One region of the Bacillus sp. HSf4 genome, then DNA from elsewhere that is predicted to be linked to it. Evidence: predicted binding sites of a transcription regulator. Region 1 holds the regulator's gene; each other region holds the start of a gene.
What was found. The regulator LexA, encoded in region 1, represses DNA repair genes until DNA is damaged. The targets are predictions, from matches to a motif close to CGAACATATGTTCG.

Region 1 (5,577 bases):
TTGATTGTACAGCGGTCGAGCCAGTCTTCAATTCTCTGTATGAGAGTGTGACCCCAAGAGCACTCGTTGTTTCAGCCTATAAAAATGTTTATATAAGCGGATTCACAGCGATCGGAAATCCGGATTACGACTATGGCGGCTATCCTGTAGTAGCATTGCAGTACCGAAGTCAAAACATTACGATCAATGGGATTAAGATTCGCGGATTTAAAAAGGCCGGCATCGATATTCGTTTATTGGGAGGGGCAAATCAAACCGATCATATCAAAATATCAAACTTTGATTTTTATCATTCAGCTCCAATCGGAATATCGATCGGAGGCGGACTCTATAACGTGAATATTATGAACGGAACCATGATAACAGAAGGCGGGACAGCAGGGATCCAGTCTCCGAATAGTCAGGCTGTCATCATCGGCGTTTTGGCGGAAGGGTACAGCGCCGCTGCATCCATTAAAGGTCAAACCTACCAGCAGATGCCCGTCAATTTAAAGGGCGGAGCCCAGATTGCAACCACCTCCGGTTTTGCATTTAATCAAACAAGCGCCGTTATTGCCGGAACCGGGGATATTACGGCAAAAGGTGAAAGAAATGCGGTCATCGGAGCTTCGGGCGGTTCCAGCACAGAGGGCTCCCGCGCATTTGTCACAGCTTCAAACAACTCTCATATTACAGGCAACGGCGTATCCAGAACGATACTTTCATCAGAAAGCATTACACTTGAAGAGCCGTACACTGTGGCCGGAGGTCACCAGTCAATCAAATGGCTCCTTGACTCCCGTTATGGAAATGGAGCATTTGCGGGGGCGGTAACCTCTTCATTAACCGGCTATGGAGAGTATTTTGAGAGTGAAAGCGGGCAGTTGATCGATACAGGCACCATCGTCACTTTAAAAGGAGAAAAAATAGCCCCTGCCCAAAGCGGAAATGATTTGCTGGGGGTTGTGTCAGAAACGACAGCTTTTGTTTCTGGGGCATCCAGCTTTGTCTGGCAGCGCCGCTATTTGACAAATGAGTTCGGCGGATTGATTGATGAAGAGGTAACCGATCATGAGACAGGGGAGCTGATTCGCCTCCCGAAACAAAATCCGGACTATAACGAGTCTTTGGAAGGGAGCTATCTGTCACGCGATGTCAGAGATGAATGGCATGTCGTCGGGCTTTTGGGCAGACAGTATGTACGTATTGACGGCACAGTGCGGCAAGGAGATTATTTAGGAGCGATTGACGGCATAGGGACAAAAGCAACTGAAGGTTCTTGGAAGGTGATCAAAATAACTTCTCCGTACACTCCTGAAAAAGGATACGGAATCGCTCTCGCCTTGATCAAATAGCGGGCGCCATAAAAACGGTCAGGAGAAAAACATTTTAAACATGAAGATTTATAAAAGTTTCCTGTGTGCAAAAATTTTGTTGACTATCAATAAATCATCATAGATAATGGACTTGTAAGCATATTATGAATTCCTCTTTTTCAGGTTCGCCCCCCAAAACAGCGGGAAGGGATGAACCTGATTTTTTTTGATATCAAAAAGGCCGCCGGTAAACCGGCAGCCGCTGCATCATTAGTGAACGGTTCTGAAGACGCCGATCACTTTTCCGAGAATGGTCACATTTTGCAGAATGATAGGCTCCATCGTGGGATTTTCAGGCTGCAGGCGGATGTGAGTCTTTTCTTTGAAAAACCGCTTGACGGTCGCTTCATCTTCTTCGGTCATGGCCACGACGATATCCCCGTTGTTGGCTGTGTTCTGCTGTTTGACAATCACATAGTCTTTATCAAGTATTCCCGCATCAATCATGCTTTCCCCCATGATCTCAAGCATGAAAACATGCTCGTCCGGCGGTGCCAGGCGGTCGGGAAGGGGAAAGTACTCCTCGATATTTTCCACAGCTGTAATCGGCGTCCCGGCTGTCACCTTTCCAATAACGGGAACGTTGACCACCTGGTTTTGCGGAATGTGAATGTCTTCTTCGGTATCCAGTATTTCGATGGCTCTCGGCTTTGTCGGGTCTCTTCTGATCAGTCCCTTTGTTTCAAGCCTTGCCAAGTGGCCGTGTACGGTTGAACTTGATGCAAGGCCGACCGCTTCGCCGATTTCCCTGACGGAAGGCGGGTAACCTTTGCGTTTCACTTCTTCCTTAATGAAACGCAAAATATCAAGTTGTCTTTTTGATAGCTTCGTCATGTTCTGCACCTCAAAACGTCGATTTTAGGTAGATTATAGCATGTTTTACCTCCAAGTACAAACATAGGTTCGAAAAAACGTTTGACAGAAACGTGTGTTCGTATGTATACTGAAAACACAAAAAGCGAACAAATATTCTGTTTGGGGTGATGGATTTGAAAAGGGAATCGTTGGTTTTCGTCGGTCTGCTTACTGCTGTGATCAGCTGCTGTATTCTGTTTTTGTCTCTTGCCGGGAAAATGGAGGAAAACAAGCAATATGTTAAAATAGAGGTGCAGGAAGGCGATACGTTATGGGAGCTTGCCGATCGCATCGAAGGCGGGAAAAACGCTGATAAACAAAAGTTCATTGAGTGGGTTGCCGACAAAAACGGCCTTTCGACGTCCGTCATCAGGCCGGGCGACGTTTTGATCCTTCCGGTAACCAAGCAGCACTCCCACCGGTATCAGCTTGCAGTCGTAGAATAATAAGGATGAGGGGATTTCTATGAACGCGATTATATACACCAGGGTGAGCACGTCAAAAGAGCAGCAGGAAACCTCCTTAAAACGGCAGGAAGAGGAGCTTGCAGCGCTTGCCGCCGAACACGGCATGACCGTTGTAAAGGTCATTTCAGAACAGGCGAGCGGATATGAGATGGACCGCGACGGCGTATTCGAACTGCTGGAAGAACTCAAAAGCTCAAGAGTAGATGCGGTCTTAATCCAGGATGACACAAGGCTTGGCAGGGGAAATGCAAAAATTGCCCTCCTTCACTGCTTATATAAAGAAGGCGTTCAAATTTATACGCTTGCTCACAGGGGCCGGCTGGAACTTTCCGAGGCGGACTCGATGGTGTTGGAAATTGTCAGCATCGTTGAGGAATATCAGCGGAAAATACATAACCTGAAAATTAAAAGAGGCATGAAAAAGGCGGTCGAAAACGGCTACCGTCCGGAAAGAAATTTGAAAAACCGGCATGAGGGAAGCGGAAGAGAACGGATCGAAGCACCGCTTTCGGAAATCATCCGGCTCAGGGAAAACAAGCTGACGTTTGCAGAGATTGCAGCCGTGCTGAGAGGCTTCGGCTACAGCATTTCAAAGGCAACAGTGCACCGCCGCTATCAGGAGTATAAAGAGGGACAGGTTCATTTGTTGTCAAATGGAAGCGAATTTAGTAGTATGAATGAGAAATAAACCAAAGGAGCATGTTATGATTTCCAAAGAAAAAATAGCCAGGATTAATGAGCTTGCGAAAAAATCAAAAACCGGCTCTTTAACAGACAAAGAAAAAGCGGAACAGCAGAAGCTCCGCCAGGAATACCTGCAAGGTGTCCGCGCTTCTATGAAAAACACGCTGAAAAATGTAACCATTGTTGACCCGGAAGGCAACGATGTGACGCCGGAAAAGCTCAAACAAGAAAAAAACAAGCGCGGGCTCCATTAATTTTAGGGAATACGTCAATATCGTATTCCTTTTTTGTATATACTACTGTTGTTTAAAATAACTGCAAATCATCATTTTTCAGCCGTCTTTTGAGACGAAATGGTTGTGAAAACTGATGGGTAGATTTATGATAAGGAAGTAGAGTACATACAGGAAGGGGATTAAAATGAAAACGATTGAATCAAAATCTGTCGCAACGATCCGGACTCTATCCATAGATGCGATTGAAAAAGCAAAATCCGGCCACCCGGGCATGCCAATGGGTACAGCTCCGATGGCTTATGCGCTTTGGACAAAAATGATGAACGTGAACCCGGAAAACCCAAATTGGTTTAACAGAGACCGGTTTGTGTTATCTGCCGGACACGGTTCAATGCTGCTTTACAGCATGCTGCATTTAAGCGGATATGACGTATCAATGGAAGATCTGAAGAATTTCCGCCAATGGGGAAGCAAAACTCCCGGACATCCTGAATTCGGTCATACTCCAGGGGTCGACGCGACGACAGGGCCGCTTGGCCAAGGAATCGCAATGGCTGTCGGTATGGCGCTTGCAGAACGCCATCTTGCGGAAACCTACAACCGTAATGAATATCGTGTCGTTGACCATTATACATACAGTATTTGCGGTGACGGAGATTTAATGGAAGGAATTTCCTCAGAAGCGGCTTCACTTGCCGGACATCTGAAGCTTGGCCGTTTAATCGTTCTTTATGATTCCAACGATATTTCTCTTGACGGAGATCTGGACCGTTCCTTCTCTGAAAATGTGAAACAGCGCTTTGAAGCGATGAAATGGGAAGTGCTGTATGTTGAGGACGGGAATAACATTGAAGAAATTACAGCTGCGATCGAAAAAGCAAAGCAGAATGTAGATCAGCCGACACTAATTGAAGTCAAAACAACGATCGGTTACGGTTCTCCAAACCGGGCTGGAACTTCCGGTGTTCACGGCGCTCCTCTCGGTGCAGAAGAAGCCGGTCTGACAAAAGAAGCATATAAGTGGACATATGAAGAGGATTTCTACGTTCCTTCCGAAGTCTACGATCATTTTAAAGAAACGGTCAAGGAAGCCGGCAAACGCAAAGAACAGGAATGGAACGAGCTGTTCGCCGCATACAAGAAAGCCCATCCGGATCTTGCAGAACAGCTTGAACTGGCAATGAAAGGAGAGCTTCCTGCAGGTTGGGATAAGGAAGTTCCCGTTTATGAGAAAGGAAGCAGCCTGGCTTCACGCGCATCTTCCGGCGAAGTCCTGAACGGAATCGCCAAAAAAGTGCCATATTTCTTTGGCGGATCAGCTGATTTGGCCGGTTCCAATAAGACGACGATCAAAGACGGCGGAGACTTTTCTGCGAAAGACTATGCCGGCAGAAACATCTGGTTCGGAGTCCGCGAATTTGCGATGGGAGCGGCTTTAAACGGAATGGCTCTTCACGGCGGCCTTCGCGTATTTGGCGGCACATTCTTCGTCTTTTCTGACTATTTGAGACCTGCGATCCGTCTTGCAGCCTTAATGGGGCTTCCGGTCACATATGTGTTTACACATGACAGCATCGCAGTGGGAGAAGACGGACCGACACATGAGCCGATTGAACAGCTCGCATCGCTGCGCGCCCTTCCAAACCTGTCTGTCATCAGACCTGCCGACGGAAATGAAACGGCTGCCGCTTGGAAACTTGCCCTTCAATCGACAAACCAGCCGACAGCGCTTGTACTGACGCGCCAAAACTTGCCGACAATTGACCAGTCTGCTGAGGCGGCGTATGAAGGTGTTGAAAAAGGTGCATACGTCGTGTCCAAGAGCCAAAGCGAAAAGCCGGCCGCGCTTCTTCTCGCAAGCGGATCAGAGGTCGGACTTGCGATCGACGCACAGAGTGAACTCGCGAAAGAAGGCATTGACGTATCAGTCGTCAGCGTTCCGTCTTGGGACCGCTTTGAAAAGCAGCCGGCCGAATATAA
Region 2 (5,577 bases), 910 kb from region 1:
GCAAAGCTTCATCGCATTGCCGGCAACTTTTTATACATATGAAGGGTTCCCTGATCTTCAGGAAGCGGTTTGCTTTAAATGCTTTTTTTCATGCCGCAGCGCCGGCATTCGCGCAAAAATTGCCCGTCCTTGACCGAGCTCTTAAAAAGCGTGTAGTCGCAATTATCGCAACGGCCGTGGTGGACATCGGGGTACTGGTTGTAGTCATAAACGGTTGTCGTGTCATAGCCTTTTGTTTCATACTCTGTTTCCAATATCGTTCACCTGCACTTTTATTATCGGTTATAGGATAACAGAAGAAATAAAAAAAAGGAAATAGAACTTCAGCATACAACGGACGGACACACTTTTATCAAACCGTATACCCTGATTGTGGTAAAACGCTCCTCGTTTCCGAACGGAATGGGCTTACGGCAGAAAAAATGGTCTTTTTCCGAATTTTCTTATGAGATTTTCTTCTTAAGTTTTATCTATCTTTAACACTAAAGAAAAAGTATTGTTTAATAAAAAAATTTTAAATTTTTATTTTTTATCAAACTTATTCATAATTGAATGCGTCATATGTAAAGCGTAAAATAACTGTGTCACAAAAAAGTCAAAAACACTTGAACAGTTCAGCATGACCGACATGCTTTTTTCATTTGGCAATACATGAAGCAAAAGGGGAAGTAAACATGAGGAAGAATGTAGTCATAAAAGGATTCATCTATTTGGTGATTCTGGTTGTGATGATAAATGGTGTATACAGGTGGACTGAAAAAACGGCCAGGGAGGAATATCAGCGCCAGGCCGGTGACAAATATGTCAGTTTCAAGGAACTGCAAAAGCATGAAAATGGCGGATATGATATCGATTATCATGAAGAAGCGGGAAGCAGGTGCTTAATCTTTTCACCCCACGGCGGGAGAATCGAAGGCGGGGTCAGCGAGCTTGTCCGCGCTTTTAACGATGATTACTCGACTTATTTATTCGAAGGAAAAAAGGATGAGAATAATTCAGATCTGCATATCACAAGCACAAATTTTGACGAGCCGCTCGCATTGCAAAAAATAAAAGAACACCGTTATACGATCGCTTTTCACGGCTATTCAGGCGATCGTCGGCACACATTGGTGGGCGGCACCGACAGAAAGCTCGCCAAAGCCATCGTCAGATCGCTTAAAAAATATGATTTTTCCGCAGAACTGGTCGAAGTAGACGGTAGATTTGCCGGAACGGATACTGAGAACATCAACAATGAAAGCAGCTCAGGCATGAGTGTGCAGCTGGAAATCAGCACGGCGCAACGAAAAGCATTTTTTGAAGACTTTGATTATCAGGACAGGGAAGAAACAAAAACAAGAAAGTTCTACAGGTATGTCAAAGCGGTTCGAAAAGTTTTGGAAGACAAATGTTGAAAACATTCAGGTAAAAGATGTTATTCTAAAACTGTATCAACATAAAGGGGGAATGAGAAGGTGGAGCGCAAAGACCGTATCGTTCAGGAATTTTTATCACATCGCAGTGTCACAGAAGAGCTGATTCAAAAGATTGATGATGAACACATGGATTACAAACCGACCGAAACTTCAATGTCAGCCAGAGATCTCATCACACATATGCTGCATTCATTTTATCGATTTGCTTTGACAGCCAAGGAAGGAACCCCGGAAGGCTTTAAAAGGAAATTGGAAGACCCTGAGACAAGCCTTGCCGAGCTGGCGCAAGCGTATACGGAAAAAACGAAACAATTGCTTGAATCGTTTACAGATGAGGAATTGGATCGTGAAATTGACTTGACCAAGATGTTCGGCCGTAAAGTGGCTGCTGAACAGCTCGTCCAGCTTGCCGTTGGCCATGAGATTCACCATAAGGGCAACCTATTTGTGTATGTGCGCGAAATGGGGCATACCGACCTGCCTTTATACGTCAAGCTTCGCTGACCGCGAGTGTGTCCTGAAAAACCGGCCAATATGAATATGAAAGCAAGAGGGAGCGCACATTATGAATAAAATCTAAAGGAGGATTTTATGATGAATACACAGCGCGCCCAAGAGATCGTTGAATCTCCGGTGATGGTCGATGTCACTTACAACGGCCGGCCGATTTATATTCAGCATGTCGATCAGCAAAACGGAACGGCCAGAATCTATCCGCTCGGACAGCCTGAGAACGAACAGGAAGTACCGCTTGCAAACCTACAGGAGCAATAAAAACGAAACAAAGCGATCCCCTTTTCTTGAAAGGGGATTTTTTTATTCGCTGATATAAGCGGAAAAGCCGCTATTTTTGCCTCGTCACATCTGCGGTGTATTTGTTGCTCAGCTAAAAAGCGCTTTAGCGGGGACGTGTTAATTAATGAATTTCACAATGCCTCTGAATGCGAATCTCAGCACATAATATAAAGGCTCGATCAGATCAAGCAGAAACCAATAATCCGATTCGGCATGTTCCCGCCGTTTTTTCTTTTTTAATCTCAATCTCGAATGCTCCTTTCAGGAGAGTGTTATTTCTTCATACGAGGAATATTCCTTGAAGTTTCATGAGTTCGCTTTATCGGTCAAATTTTATTTTTTCTGGCGTCCCAACGTTTTTGGAGCCAGTTTTTTTTATAAAGAAACGCAATCATTTCCATCCATAATTTAGGGAGTTTTTGCGGGAACTTTCTCTTTTTATAATATCGATAGGCTGTTTTCAGATCATCCCACTGCCTGCATTCCTTTGTTTGCCGAAATCTGGCGACATCGATGACCTTTACCGCTCCGGACGGGGTCAGAATCAGGTTTCTAAGGTGAATGTCGGAAGGGTTTAATCCCTGCTGCCGGGCATAATGCAAAGCGCGGTCCACTTCCCGGATCATCTCTTCCTCGATAGGGATGCCTTGATTTAAACATTCGTAAAAAGTATGTCCTTTAATATATTCCATTAATATATATGAATGCCCTGTCTCATAAATATCAGGATAATACGGGGAATCAGCCAGTTTTTGATAGATCTCCGCTTCCTTTTGAGCGATGTCTGTGAATTCTGGGAAAAAGACTTTCAGCGCCATGTCTCTCCCGCACTCTTTCAGCTTAAAAACGTATGCGCTTCGTCCCTTCCCGATCAATTCTAAATCATCGGGCTTTTGGACAAGCTTGTTAAACCGCTTTTTCGTATCGTAGATTACTGCTTCTGAATATCTTTTCGCCTTTGTCACGCTGAGTCCACCTTCTTTTTAAAAAGAAACTCTATACTGCTTTTATACATGAGAACGGGCGGCTTTGCATCCTAAATGCTTCACATCTTCTCCATTGGCTTTAAAATGTAATCATTGTCATCGGTCTGTAAAATCATTGTATCCGGCATCCCCCGGGGCTTGAACAGGAAACGCATGCAGACGACTAATTTTTGCAAGCGTTGGTCAAACTAAGGGTAATATCTTGAAGGCAAAAAAGAAGGTGATATGTGTGGACAGCCTGAAATTATGGAAGAGAATCAGTTTGTTTGTCACCCTGGTGTTTACCGTTATGTTCAGTTTTCAGCAGGAAGCTGCAGGAAGATCGGCATCGGAGGCAAAGGAGCAGGACAGGGTGCACATTCAGTTTGAAAAGGTGTATTTAGACGGGGATGTTGGCATTGAAAACAAGGAAGAGCCGCTCGGTAAGGTGGAAGATGTAAAAGCCGCATATAAAGGATGGCAGCTTGTTGATCAAAAAAAAGGGTTCATGCTGTTTCGCAAGCAGGTGGATGACATCTCTCCTTTAAGCAAAACAAACGGCTATATCGGGGTGACGGAGGATGGCGTCATATCGACTTTTCACGGCCGTCCCGGCGTTTTGTCAGAGCCGATTCAATCGTTTTTTCAGATTGATATAAAGCGGCTTGAGAGCCGAATGGCGGATGACCTGCGCAAAGGGATTCCCTATCGGACGAAACATGAATTTCAGCATGTCATTGAAGCCGTAAAATCATCGGGAATTATGAAAGATATGAAGACATGACGCTGTTATGTCTTTTTTAGGGTGAAAAAAAACGTCCTGTTATGACTAGAGCGAACATATGTTAACTTTTTCATTCTAGCTTTGCCTGTTTTATGTTACAATGAAGAGCAGTCAAAGAGGTGAATGAACGTTGATCGAATTCGTAAAGGGCACCATTGATTATGTGTCGCCCCAGTATATTGTCATTGAGAACGGCGGAATCGGCTATCAAATTTATACGCCTAATCCGTTTATCTATAAAGAAAACAGCGAGGAAACGATTTATACATATCACTATGTGAGAGAAGATACAGCTGCTTTGTACGGCTTTTCGACACGGGAAGAAAAAATGCTGTTTACAAAATTGCTGAATGTAACGGGCATCGGCCCGAAAGGTGCGCTTGCGATCCTTGCTTCCGGTGATCCGGGTGCGGTGATTGAAGCGATCGAGAATGAAGATGAAGCGTTTTTGGTGAAGTTCCCCGGAGTGGGGAAAAAAACCGCCAGACAGATCATCCTCGATTTGAAAGGCAAATTGGCTGATGCCATTCCTGAAGCGGCGGCAAGTCTTTTCAACCACGAAGAGCGGGAAGAAGCCCATGAAGCTAAGACCGCTCTAGGGGAAGCGCTTGAAGCGTTGCAGGCGCTCGGCTACTCAGACCGCGAGATTAAAAAAGTTCAGCCTCACCTGAAAAAGGAAGAGGCGCTTTCAACAGATCAATATGTTAAAAAAGCATTACAAAAATTATTAAAGTAAGGTGATGTTCATGGATGAGCGGCTCGTATCAAGTGAACTAGACAACCATGAATCAGCGATTGAGCAAAGCCTGCGTCCGCAAAAACTGGCGCAGTACATCGGCCAGGAAAAAGTCAAAGACAATCTCAGGGTCTTCATCGAAGCCGCGAAAATGCGGGAGGAGACCTTGGACCACGTCTTGCTATACGGCCCTCCCGGATTGGGGAAAACGACCCTTGCCGCCATCATCGCCAATGAAATGGGGGTCAATTTCCGCACGACGTCAGGACCTGCAATCGAACGCCCCGGCGATTTGGCGGCGATTTTGACCGCCCTCGAACCCGGTGACGTTTTATTCATTGACGAAATCCACCGTCTGCACCGTTCGATTGAAGAGGTACTGTACCCGGCGATGGAGGATTTCTGCCTTGATATCGTCATCGGCAAAGGGCCGTCAGCCCGTTCTGTCAGGCTTGATCTGCCGCCTTTTACACTCGTCGGCGCGACGACCAGAGTCGGACTCTTGACCGCGCCTCTCAGAGACAGATTCGGTGTATTGTCAAGGCTTGAGTATTACACCCGGGATGAGCTGTCAGAAATCGTCGTCAGAACAGCCGAGCTGTTCGAGATTGACATCGACAGGCTTTCCTCTTTGGAAATCGCGCGGCGTTCAAGAGGAACGCCGCGGATCGCCAACAGGCTGCTGAGAAGGGTCAGGGATTTTGCCCAGGTTCTTGGAAACAGCTCCATCACAGAGGAAGTAGCCCTTGATGCACTTGAGCGCCTTCAAGTCGACAAGCTCGGGCTCGATCATATCGACCGCAAGCTGTTAATGGGGATGATCGAAAAATTCGGCGGCGGCCCCGTCGGCATCGATACGATCTCGGCGACGATCGGAGA
Region 3 (5,577 bases), 820 kb from region 1:
TCAAAAATTTTTCCCCCGGCTTGCTGGATGTTCTCGACAAGATGTTTTAAGTAATAAAGCGGATGAAACTGGGCTTGATTTTTCATGACAAGACCGGCCTTAATATCGATGGCGACGGGAAGGTCTTTGATGAAATCGCGGTCGATTCCGAGCTTTTTGTAAGCCTCATACTCTTTTTTGATTTTTTCTGCCGATTGCTCTTCCGTCGTATAAATGCAGGCGTCTTGTTCTTCAAAATCACAGGGGATGTTCTGCTCAAGCACAAGGTTTTTAATGTATGAAAGCGCCTGGAGATTTGCTTCATAATAGACCCTGGCATTCGGCATTCCGATATGGTTGATCAGCTCATCATAAATCAGGTCGTGCTGGGCGGTGATTTTCGCCGTCGTATGTCCCGTCGTTCCATTCAATATGCGGTCTGCATCAATCAAAACGACGCTATACCCTTTTTTTGTCAGCATATAAGCCGTTGTGATTCCGGTCATCCCGCCCCCGATGATTGCGACATCTGTTTTCACATCTTCTGAGAGGCACGGAAATTCGGGAAACACTGTGCTGTCTCTCCAAAACGATTCGGGTGAGTCCGGCAGTTTTTCTTGATTCACAAGGGGTCCCTCCAAAATTTAAGTTGTTCTTAAATTTTCCAATTACAAAACATTCATGCATGAAAATGAATTGGATAAAACATGATATAGTTCATAAAATAGTAAGGTTACATTGATGTGAAGGAGGAATTGTTTTGAGTAAACAGCCGAAAAAAGTACTGCCTCCCCAGCACCAGACCCAGCAGCCCGGGCTGGAGTATTTGATGAATCCCCGCCCTGTTTTTGACCGCCCGAAACCGGCCAAAAAACTTGCTGGGAAAACCGCGATCATTACTGGGGGAGACAGCGGAATCGGCCGGGCGGTGTCCGTTTTGTTTGCAAAGGAAGGCGCAAATGTGGTCATCGTTTATTTCAATGAGCACCGTGATGCAGAGGAAACAAAAGGCTATGTCGAACAAGAAGGTGTCGGGTGTTTACTGATTGCCGGAGACATCGGGGACGAAGCCTTTTGCAATGAGGTCGTCCGTCAGGCGAAAGAAGCGTTTCCGACGATCGATATTTTGGTCAATAATGCGGCTGAACAGCATCCGCAGAAGGGAATCGACAAAATCACAAGCCATCAGCTGATCAGGACGTTTCAAACGAATATTTTTTCGATGTTTTATTTGACAAAAGCCGTCCTGCCCCATTTGAAAAAAGGCAGCTCGATTATCAATACGACGTCTATTACGGCGTATGCCGGAAATGAAAGGCTGATCGATTATTCGTCGACAAAAGGGGCGATTACATCATTTACCCGTTCTCTCGCATTGTCGCTCGTTGATCAGGGCATCCGCGTCAACGGGGTTGCTCCGGGACCGATTTGGACGCCGCTCATTCCGTCGACATTTACCGAAAGGGAAGTCGAGGTGTTCGGTTCGACGACGCCGATGGGGCGCCCGGGACAGCCGGTTGAGGTAGCGCCGAGCTATCTGTTTTTGGCCAGTGATGATTCCTCTTACATGACCGGTCAGGTTCTTCATGTCAACGGCGGAACCATTATAAACGGATAAAAAGGTCAATGCGGACGCACTTGACCTTTTTTCCATAAAAAAGCCAATCCTGGCGGGATTGGCTGTTATGCGTGTAATGTCAACGCTGTATATTCTCTTGAAAGTTCAAGGAAAGATTGTTCGTCTCCTTTGTCTAATGCCTCGTCGATCTTCTCTTTCAGCATGTTCAACCGACGTTTAAACAACGATTCATCAAGGACCATTTGGATGTAGATATCCATGATGGTTACATCAAGTTCTTTTACCTTTTGGGTGTTGCGGGACTTCATGAGCTCAGCGTACGATTTTTTCTCTTTCATAAAGATTCCCCCTGATGCCTTTTTTATAGTATATGGATTACACATCAAAAAATCAATAAGTATTTATAATTTTTAGAAAATTATTTGAGTAAGCATGTTTTATGATAATAAAAGTTTGTAAATTCGGACACAAAAAAGCAAGTTTGGCAGAATAAAAAATAAAAATGGAATTGTAAAAACATATTTTCAAATTAATTGGAAAAAATCCTGTCGTTTTTTAGAGGATAATGTTAGATTAATAGTATAAATTTACTAATGTTTAGGAGGATCATGCTGATGAGCACAGAGGATATGACAATGGATTCGTATGAAGTAAACCGTTCGACAATGGCCGTTCTGCCTCTGGGAGAGGGGGAAATACCCGCTTCAAAAGTACTTGAAACCGAAAGGACATTCAGGGTCAATATGAGACCTTTTCAAATCATAGAAAGAAGCTGCCGTTATTTCGGCTCAAGCTATGCCGGAAGAAAAGCCGGCACGTATGAAGTGATTAAGGTTTCCCACAAGCCGCCGATCATGGTGGACCATTCAAACAACATTTTTCTTTTTCCCACATTCTCCTCAACGAGGCCTCAGTGCGGGTGGCTTTCCCATGCACATGTTCACGAATTTTGCGCGGCGAAATATGACAATACATGCGTCACGTTTGTGAACGGGGAAACGTTGGAGCTGCCCGTGTCCATCACATCTTTCGAGAATCAGGTTTACCGAACGGCATGGCTGAGAACCAAATTTCAGGACAGGATTGAAGGCGGAGCCATGCAGAAAAAGCAGGAATTTATGCTTTATCCGAAAGAAGACCGAAACCAGCTGATCTACGAGTTCATCCTCAGAGAGCTGAAAAAGCGCTACTGACCGGGTTCAGCCGCGAATAAATAGTGCTCCAAAAGCGCGGCGACCTGATTGCGAATGCGGGGGTTGAAGTAATTGTGCTCCTCCTCGTATCCTTCATAGATGAAGGAATACATCGTAAACGCTTCGTCCCGGGACACTTCATGAACTTTGACGTTTCGTTTTCGCAAATCGTTTTTGACATCGTGTAAATCGCGCTGAGCCAGCTTCAGCGCCTGCTCAATCAGGCGCAGATAAGGATCTTTCAGCTTGAACGGCCCCTGCTGGATGATGCTGAAATCCCGATTTAATATGCTGATGGCCATCGGAAGGTAAATCGCCTTTTCAATCGTGTCCCTGATGTCGGCGGGAATTCTTGTCATGGCATTTCTCCTCTTTCTTGTGTTAGGAACGTTTGTTCTTGTTTTTATTTTACACGAAAAGCTGTTCTTTTTTCAAGAACGGGAAAAAATGACTAAAATGTTATGGTTGAATCAGACTAATACAGAAACTGCTGAAGACAGATGATTTAAAGTTTTTCTGTTAACGTGTAGAATAGAAGTAGACAACCGTCTCGAGGAGAATAAATGGTGGAGCAATTTTTTAGTTATTTTACAGAAGAGAATTTAGCAGACTTTTTTCAGAGCTATCGGGCTTTTGGTCCTTTTGTTGCCATACTGCTGCCGTTCATTGAAGCGCTTCTTCCGTTTTTGCCGCTGATTGTGTTTGTGGTTGCCAATGTCAATTCGTTCGGTTTATGGCAGGGATTCATCTTGACTTGGATCGGAGCATCTGCGGGCTCGATCGCCGTTTTCCTCTTCATCCGCCATTTCGGCCAGCAAAAAGCTCTTGGATTTATCCGCAGGCATCCGTCTGTGAAAAAGCTGATGATCTGGGTGGAAAAACGGGGCTTCGGTCCTTTGTTTCTGCTGCTCTGTTTTCCGTTCACACCTTCTGCCGCGGTGAATGTTGTGGCCGGGCTTTCGAGAATCAGCCTGCTGCCCTTTTCGCTTGCGGTGCTGTGCGGAAAGTCCGTGATGATTTTTATGGTGAGCTTCGTTGGCCATGACCTGAAGGCGCTGTTTACACAGCCTTTAAGAACAGCCGGGGTCATGATCGTGATTTTGATTTTATGGTACGCCGGAAAACGGGTTGAACATCGTCTGAATGTGAAATTCAGCCAGAGAGAGAATGACTAGGGGGACATAGTATTGAAAAAACGTTTTTGGGTCATAGCCGGAGTCCTTTTCATCATCATTGGAATTCAGGTGAAAAATGCCGTCTTTATTGAGTATAAGGTCGAGGGAGTCAGCATGAACCCAACGTTTCAGGAGGGCAACAAGCTTTTGATCAACCGGTTCGCCCATCATTTTCAAACGATCGGCAGGTTTGATATCGTGCTGTTTAAAGGACCTGAAAAAGATATATTCATCAAACGGGTCATCGGACTTCCCGGAGAAACGCTCAGATATGAAGATGATCAGCTTTACATTAATGAAAAAAAGATCAAAGAGCCCTATCTGGACGACTTGAAAGCTGTTACGGCAGGCGGAGACCTGACCGGGGATTTTACGCTCAAGGAAGTGACGGGAGAGGAGAAAATTCCGGCAAACCATTACTTCGTGCTCGGAGACAACAGAATCCACAGCAATGACAGCCGCCATTTCGGCTTTGTATCAGATAAGGACATTGTCGGTATTGTCGCGGAAAAAATCGATGAGAAGTGAAAATTCAGACAGATGAAAAACCTTTAAGGCGGCTCCTTAAAGGTTTTTTCGTCTTACTTCAGCTTAATCGCGTTCAGCCGTTTTTGCAGTTTCGTTTTTTCAGCCGATGCTTTCAGCTTGTTGACCGCTGATTGTGCGGCTGATTTTGTTTTTTTCGTTCTTCTTTGTTCAGCCGTTTTGACTTTGGCTTTTGCTGTTTTCACTTTTTGTGTGTATGCGGCGGCTTTCTTTTTTACGTTGTCCAGCCGTTTTTGCAGCTTTGTTTTATCATTCCCAGCAAGCAGTTCATTGATCGCTTTTTGCGCTTTGCTGATCTTTGTGTCGCTCGCTGTTTTTTCCGCTCTGGCAACGGCATTCCGGGCGGTTGTAAGCAAGTTTGAGCGGACCGCATTGATCCGTTTTTGCAAGTTTGTTTTGACAGGCCCTTTGTCGAGCTCATTGACCGCTGTTTGGGCGGCGTCGGCATGGGCTTTCTTTTTCTGTTTTTCAGCGAGCTTTACTTTGCTTTCGGCCGTTTTTTTGAGCTGATTTTCCACGCTGTTCAGCCTTTTGCGCAAATTGGTTTTGTCAACGTTCGCAGGGAGCGGATTGATCGTGTTTTGCGCCTTGTCGATGTCGGCTCTTTTCTTGCTCTTTTCCGCTTTTGCGACGGCTTTCTGCGCTTTTTCCAATTGAGCGTCCGCCTCTTTAAAACGGATCAGCCCGTAGCCAAACAGCGAATCGCGACCCGGTGCGCCTAAATCGCTCGTGAAAAACTGCATTTTTCTGCGGAGCTCGCTATTTGTACTCGCCGGATACATCTGTTTTAACAGAGCGAACATGCCCGCAACGTGCGGAACGGCTTGGGAAGTTCCACTTGAGCTCGCGTATTTGCGGTTTACATATGTGCTGATAATGGATGTTCCCGGAGCGGAAAACTCGACGGCCGCACCTGTATTGGAAAACGATGCGAGCTGATTCTTTTCATTTGTAGCTGAAACGGCAATCACACTGCTGTAGGCCGCCGGATAATAGACGGATGTTTTGTTTCCGTCATTGCCGCTGGCCGCCACAAGAAGGATGCCTTTTTTGTAGGCCCGGTCTGCGGCATCGTGCAAAATTTGGCTGTCACCTGATACGACAA
Region 4 (5,577 bases), 150 kb from region 1:
AACAGCCCTGACGAGGTTATTACATATGAACATGCCGAGGAACCGCAAATGTTTGACCATTCTGGTTTTTCCGGTTTTGATTTTTAAAATGGAAGGTGTTTGTTGTGACTGAACTAGGAAATCGGCTGAAAGAAGCCAGAGAGGAAAAAGGGATGTCATTGGACGATCTTCAGGCGGCGACAAAAATCCAAAAACGATATTTAACAGCGCTTGAAGAAGGAAACTATGACGTTATTCCGGGGAAATTTTATGTAAGAGCCTTTATTAAACAGTATGCGGAAGCTGTCGGACTGAATTCAGAGCTCTTATTTGAAGAGTATAAAAAGGATATCCCCAATTCCTACAATGATGAGGTTTCTGATAAGCTATCTTCGATCAAGCCGCAGAGGGAACTTCCGAAGTCTGCGTCAAAAGCGCTTGAACTTCTGCCCACACTGCTTGTCTCGGCCGGGGTTATCGTTGTCGTTGTGATCATTTACGTCATCATCCAGGCCGTAAACGGCGGCGGCAATCAGCAGTCCGCCGAACAGCCAAAAACAGAAGAGTCGCAAAGCAAGTACGACGTCTCCAAGGATTCGCCGCTGACAAAAAAAAATCAGAAAGATGAAGATGCTCAGCAAAACAGCGGGGAGAAAAAAACCGATTCAGCGTCAGACGAAAAGAATGAGCTGAGCATTAAAGCCGCAGGCAGTGAAGGATCTTCCACAACATATGAAGTATCCGGCGCCGACAAGCTTGAGCTTGAGGTCAAAGCAACGGCGGATTCCTGGGTAAGGGTGCGGGATGCGAAAGGAAGCTCCCTTAAAGAAGGAATGATGAAAAAAGGGGAAACCTTTAAGAAAAATATAACCGATCAGGAACAGGTTGATCTGCGGATCGGATATGCGCCAGGCGTTGAAATAAAAATCAACGGAGAAGCTCTTTCCTACGAACTTGATCCTAAATCGGTGATGACGCAAAACATAACGATTCAAAATAAAAAGGAGGAAAAGTCATCTTAAATGCCGGATGACTTTTTCTTGCGTCCATCATTTGCAAAACGATACATATGGAGGAACCTTTATGTTTAACTTACCGAATAAAATCACGCTTTCAAGAATCGCATTAATTCCCATTTTCATGATCATCATGCTTGTCCCGTTTCCATGGGGATCCATCTCGTTTGGAAGCGAATCGATTCCGGTCGCCCATTTGGTCGGCGCCCTTTTGTTCATCTTCGCCTCTGTTACCGATTGGGTTGACGGCTATTACGCGAGAAAGCTGAACCTTGTGACGAATTTTGGGAAGTTTCTTGATCCGCTTGCGGACAAGCTCCTCGTTTCATCGGCATTGATTATTTTGGTTCAGTATCATCTCGCACCGGCATGGATGGCGATCATCATCATCAGCCGCGAATTTGCCGTGACGGGACTCCGCCTCGTGCTTGCGGGAACGGGAGAAGTCGTGGCGGCAAACATGCTTGGAAAAGTGAAAACGTGGGCGCAGATCATTGCCATTTCGGCTCTCTTGCTTCACAATCTTCCATTCGAGCTCGTATCATTCCCGTTCGGCTCCCTTGCGCTATGGGTCGCTGTCTTTTTCACCGTCGTATCAGGCTGGGATTATTTCGCCAAAAACTGGGATGCTTTAAAAACATCAGACTAAACATGGGGAAGTGGAGAACATGAAATTGGAAAGAAAAGCGGAAATCATCGCTGTCGGATCTGAGCTTCTGCTCGGACAAATCGCCAATACGAACGCGCAGTTTATCAGCAAACAGCTGGCTGAAATCGGCATTAATGTCTTTTATCACACAGCGGTCGGTGACAACCCCGAGCGTCTCAAGCAAGTCATTCAAACCGCACAGGAAAGATCTGATTTTATTATTTTCTCAGGCGGGCTTGGACCGACGAAAGACGATTTGACAAAAGAAACGATCGCAGAGGTTGTCGGGCGTCCCCTTGAGCTTGATGAGAAGGCCTTTCAATCGATTGAGGATTACTTTAAAAAAACGAACCGGACGATGTCGCCGAATAATCGCAAACAGGCGCTGATTTTGAAGGGATCGGACGTCCTGCCGAACCGGTTCGGCATGGCGCCGGGGATGCTTTTGGAGCATGAGTCCCGTTTTTACATGCTTCTTCCCGGTCCGCCGAAAGAGCTTGAACCGATGTTTGAACATGAAGCGAAGCCGCTGATTTTGGAAAAGCTCGGCTCAAAAGAAAAAATCGTTTCAAGGGTGCTGCGGTTCTTTGGAATCGGTGAATCCCAGCTTGAAACGGATTTGGAAGATCTCATCGATGCGCAGACAAATCCGACGATCGCCCCTTTGGCGGCAGACGGGGAAGTCACCCTCCGGCTGACGGCAAAGCATGCCGATCCGGATGAAACAAGCCGTCTGCTGAAAGAAACGGAAGACCGCATTTTAGAGCGCGTCGGCGAATTCTTTTACGGGTATGATGATACATCGCTCGTGGAAGAGCTTGCGAAGGCCTGCACCCGAAAAGGGGTGACTCTGGCGGCTGCGGAAAGCTTTACTGGAGGGCTCTTTTCCAGCTGGCTGACGGAAATAAGCGGTGCCAGTGAATATTTCAAAGGCGGTGCTGTCTGCTATACGAACGAATTGAAGGTTTCAGCCGCCGGCGTCTCCGAAGATACGCTGAACCGCTTTGGCGCTGTCAGCGCGCAGTGCGCAAAAGAGCTTGCAAAAGGCATCAGAGCGAAAACCGGAAGCGATATCGGCATCAGCTTTACGGGAGTGGCCGGACCTAACACCCAGGAAGGCCACCCGGCCGGAAAAGTATATATCGGCATCTCTCAAAAAGGCAAAACAGAAGAGGCCTTTGAATTCATGTTCGCCGGTTCCCGGTCCGGCGTCCGGAAACGGTCCGCCAAATACGGCTGCCACCTTTTGCTGAAAATGCTGGAAAAATAACCGACAACAGTTTTTTCGGAAGATCTTCCTTTTAAAAAAGAACATTCCGCTTTTCGGAAAAGCATTTTTCATTTCTAAAAAAATCGAATATGCGTTCGCTTTTTTCTTGGCAAATCCACGGAAACAAGGTATAGTAGATATAGCGGAAGCGATAAAGGAGGAAAAAATAGAATGAGTGATCGTCAGGCAGCCTTAGACATGGCGCTTAAACAAATAGAAAAACAGTTTGGTAAAGGTTCGATTATGAAGCTCGGTGAACAAACCGAAACAAGAATTTCAACTGTTCCGAGCGGCTCTTTAGCGCTCGATGCGGCTCTTGGAGTGGGCGGATATCCGCGCGGACGGATTATTGAAGTATACGGCCCGGAAAGTTCCGGTAAAACGACGGTGGCGCTTCATGCGATTGCCGAAGTCCAGCAGCAGGGCGGACAGGCGGCGTTCATAGATGCGGAACACGCGCTTGACCCGGTTTACGCTCAAAAGCTCGGCGTCAACATTGACGAGCTCCTGCTGTCACAGCCTGACACAGGGGAGCAGGCGCTGGAAATCGCCGAAGCCCTTGTCAGAAGCGGAGCAGTGGACATCGTTGTCATTGACTCTGTCGCAGCTCTTGTCCCGAAAGCGGAAATCGAAGGAGATATGGGAGACTCCCATGTCGGCTTACAGGCGAGGCTGATGTCCCAAGCGCTTCGGAAGCTTTCCGGCGCGATCAATAAATCGAAGACCATCGCGATCTTCATTAACCAGATCCGTGAAAAAGTCGGTGTGATGTTCGGCAATCCGGAGACGACTCCGGGCGGAAGAGCGCTGAAATTCTATTCTTCCGTACGCCTTGAAGTTCGCCGCGCCGAACAGCTGAAACAGGGGAATGACGTCATGGGGAACAAGACGAAAATTAAAGTCGTCAAAAACAAAGTGGCGCCTCCATTCCGGACAGCTGAAGTGGACATTATGTACGGTGAAGGGATTTCAAAAGAAGGGGAAATCATTGACCTCGGCACAGAGCTTGATATCGTGCAGAAAAGTGGAGCATGGTACTCTTATGAGGATGAACGCCTTGGACAGGGCCGTGAAAACGCCAAGCAGTTCCTGAAAGAAAACAAGGACGTGCTTCTGACGATCCAAGAGCAGATCAGGGAGCACTACGGATTGGATACCGGCGCCTCGGCTCCTAAAGATGAAGAAGTTCAGGAAGAGCTCGAATTTTAATCATCAACCATATGTGAAAAGGCTGCTGGCCCCGTGTCAGGCAGCCTTTTGCTTTTGATCTCCCCGGCGAACCCCCCTTCATTTTTCCCGGGGGAATTTGAAAAAGGCGAATATCTTTCCAAACGTTAAGACCGTAAGCTTGACAAGTATTTCCCACACAATTACAATGAAATTGTATCACTTGTTTTTCTTAACATGATTGATAAACATTTAAACTTGACAAGGGCAGTGAAGCTTCTTCATTCCCTGTGAAGGTTCTGTATGTTGAGAAGAAAGTACAATGTACATGCCGACACTTACTTTTAGCAAGAAACAAGTTCATAGCAAGAGGAGGTGAAAGTATGAGTCCTTTAACCATTCTCATCTCCATTTTGCTGAGCCTATTCTGTTTAGTTGTTGGCTACTATGTTCGTAAAATCATTGCCGAAGCAAAAATTTCAGGTGCGCGTAATGCAGCCGAACAAATTCTTGGAGACGCAAAGCGGGATGCTGAAGCGTTGAAAAAAGAAGCCCTTCTTGAAGCAAAGGACGAGATTCACACGCTTCGGATAGAAGCTGAACAAGAAGTTCGTGAAAGACGAAATGAGCTTCAAAAACAAGAAAACCGTTTACTTCAAAAGGAAGAGAACCTTGACCGAAAAGACGAATCATTAGATAAACGGGAAGCGATGTTGGAGAAGAAAGATCATTCTCTGAATGAACGACAACAACATATTGAAGAGATGGAAAGCAAAGTGGATGAAATGATTCGTATGCAGCAGTCGGAATTGGAGCGTATTTCAAGTCTGACTCGTGATGAAGCGAAGCAAATCATTCTGGAGCGAGTTGAAAATGAGCTTTCCCATGACATCGCGATCATGACGAAAGAATCGGAAAATCGTGCGAAAGAAGAGGCGGATAAAAAAGCGAAAAATATTCTTTCATTGGCTTTACAGCGCTGTGCCGCTGATCATGTGGCCGAGACAACGGTATCAGTTGTCAACCTTCCAAATGATGAGATGAAAGGCCGTATTATCGGACGTGAGGGACGAAATATCCGTACATTGGAAACATTGACGGGAATCGATCTTATCATTGACGATACGCCGGAAGCCGTTATCCTTTCAGGATTTGATCCGATCAGGCGTGAGACAGCCAGGATCGCTCTTGATAAACTCGTTCAGGATGGCCGCATTCATCCTGCCAGAATCGAAGAAATGGTTGAGAAATCCCGCCGTGAAGTGGATGATTATATTCGCGAAATGGGTGAACAGACGACATTTGAAGTGGGAGTCCACGGTCTTCATCCCGATCTTATCAAAATTCTCGGCCGTCTGAAGTTCAGAACAAGCTATGGACAGAACGTGCTGAAGCATTCAATGGAAGTAGCGTTTCTGACCGGTCTTATGGCTGCAGAACTCGGTGAAGACGTCACACTTGCCAAAAGAGCAGGACTTCTTCACGATATCGGGAAA

Region 2: a site for LexA is predicted at 4,014-4,027, ahead of ruvA (Holliday junction branch migration protein RuvA). Genes of this name have one in related genera too.
Region 3: a site for LexA is predicted at 3,136-3,149, ahead of P3X63_RS06170 (YhjD family protein). Genes of this name have one in related genera too.
Region 4: a site for LexA is predicted at 2,999-3,012, ahead of recA (recombinase RecA). Genes of this name have one in related genera too.

The regions. Positions count from the first base shown of each region.
Region 1 is NZ_CP120679.1:2,031,058-2,036,634, forward strand. Features, by position in the region: gene P3X63_RS10405 (peptidase G2 autoproteolytic cleavage domain-containing protein) at 1-1,334, shown strand, start outside; gene lexA (transcriptional repressor LexA) at 1,566-2,189, opposite strand; gene yneA (cell division suppressor protein YneA) at 2,345-2,656, shown strand; gene P3X63_RS10420 (YneB family resolvase-like protein) at 2,676-3,365, shown strand; gene P3X63_RS10425 (DUF896 domain-containing protein) at 3,382-3,615, shown strand; gene tkt (transketolase) at 3,782-5,577, shown strand, end outside.
Region 2 is NZ_CP120679.1:2,936,737-2,942,313, reverse strand. Features, by position in the region: gene P3X63_RS15200 (DUF8096 family protein) at 75-254, opposite strand; gene P3X63_RS15195 (poly-gamma-glutamate hydrolase family protein) at 675-1,397, shown strand; gene P3X63_RS15190 (DinB family protein) at 1,458-1,922, shown strand; gene P3X63_RS15185 (small acid-soluble spore protein H) at 2,013-2,192, shown strand; gene P3X63_RS15180 (hypothetical protein) at 2,331-2,459, opposite strand; gene P3X63_RS15175 (protein kinase domain-containing protein) at 2,540-3,178, opposite strand; gene P3X63_RS15170 (intercompartmental signaling factor BofC) at 3,489-3,962, shown strand; gene ruvA (Holliday junction branch migration protein RuvA) at 4,093-4,698, shown strand; gene ruvB (Holliday junction branch migration DNA helicase RuvB) at 4,709-5,577, shown strand, end outside.
Region 3 is NZ_CP120679.1:1,206,440-1,212,016, forward strand. Features, by position in the region: gene P3X63_RS06150 (FAD-dependent oxidoreductase) at 1-605, opposite strand, end outside; gene P3X63_RS06155 (SDR family oxidoreductase) at 740-1,597, shown strand; gene P3X63_RS06160 (IDEAL domain-containing protein) at 1,663-1,896, opposite strand; gene P3X63_RS06165 (competence protein ComK) at 2,173-2,751, shown strand; gene P3X63_RS06170 (YhjD family protein) at 2,745-3,110, opposite strand; gene P3X63_RS06175 (TVP38/TMEM64 family protein) at 3,315-3,926, shown strand; gene lepB (signal peptidase I) at 3,939-4,454, shown strand; gene P3X63_RS06185 (S8 family peptidase) at 4,508-5,577, opposite strand, start outside.
Region 4 is NZ_CP120679.1:1,882,173-1,887,749, forward strand. Features, by position in the region: gene P3X63_RS09585 (YmfK family protein) at 1-87, shown strand, start outside; gene P3X63_RS09590 (helix-turn-helix domain-containing protein) at 105-1,001, shown strand; gene pgsA (CDP-diacylglycerol--glycerol-3-phosphate 3-phosphatidyltransferase) at 1,063-1,644, shown strand; gene P3X63_RS09600 (competence/damage-inducible protein A) at 1,664-2,914, shown strand; gene recA (recombinase RecA) at 3,086-4,123, shown strand; gene rny (ribonuclease Y) at 4,465-5,577, shown strand, end outside.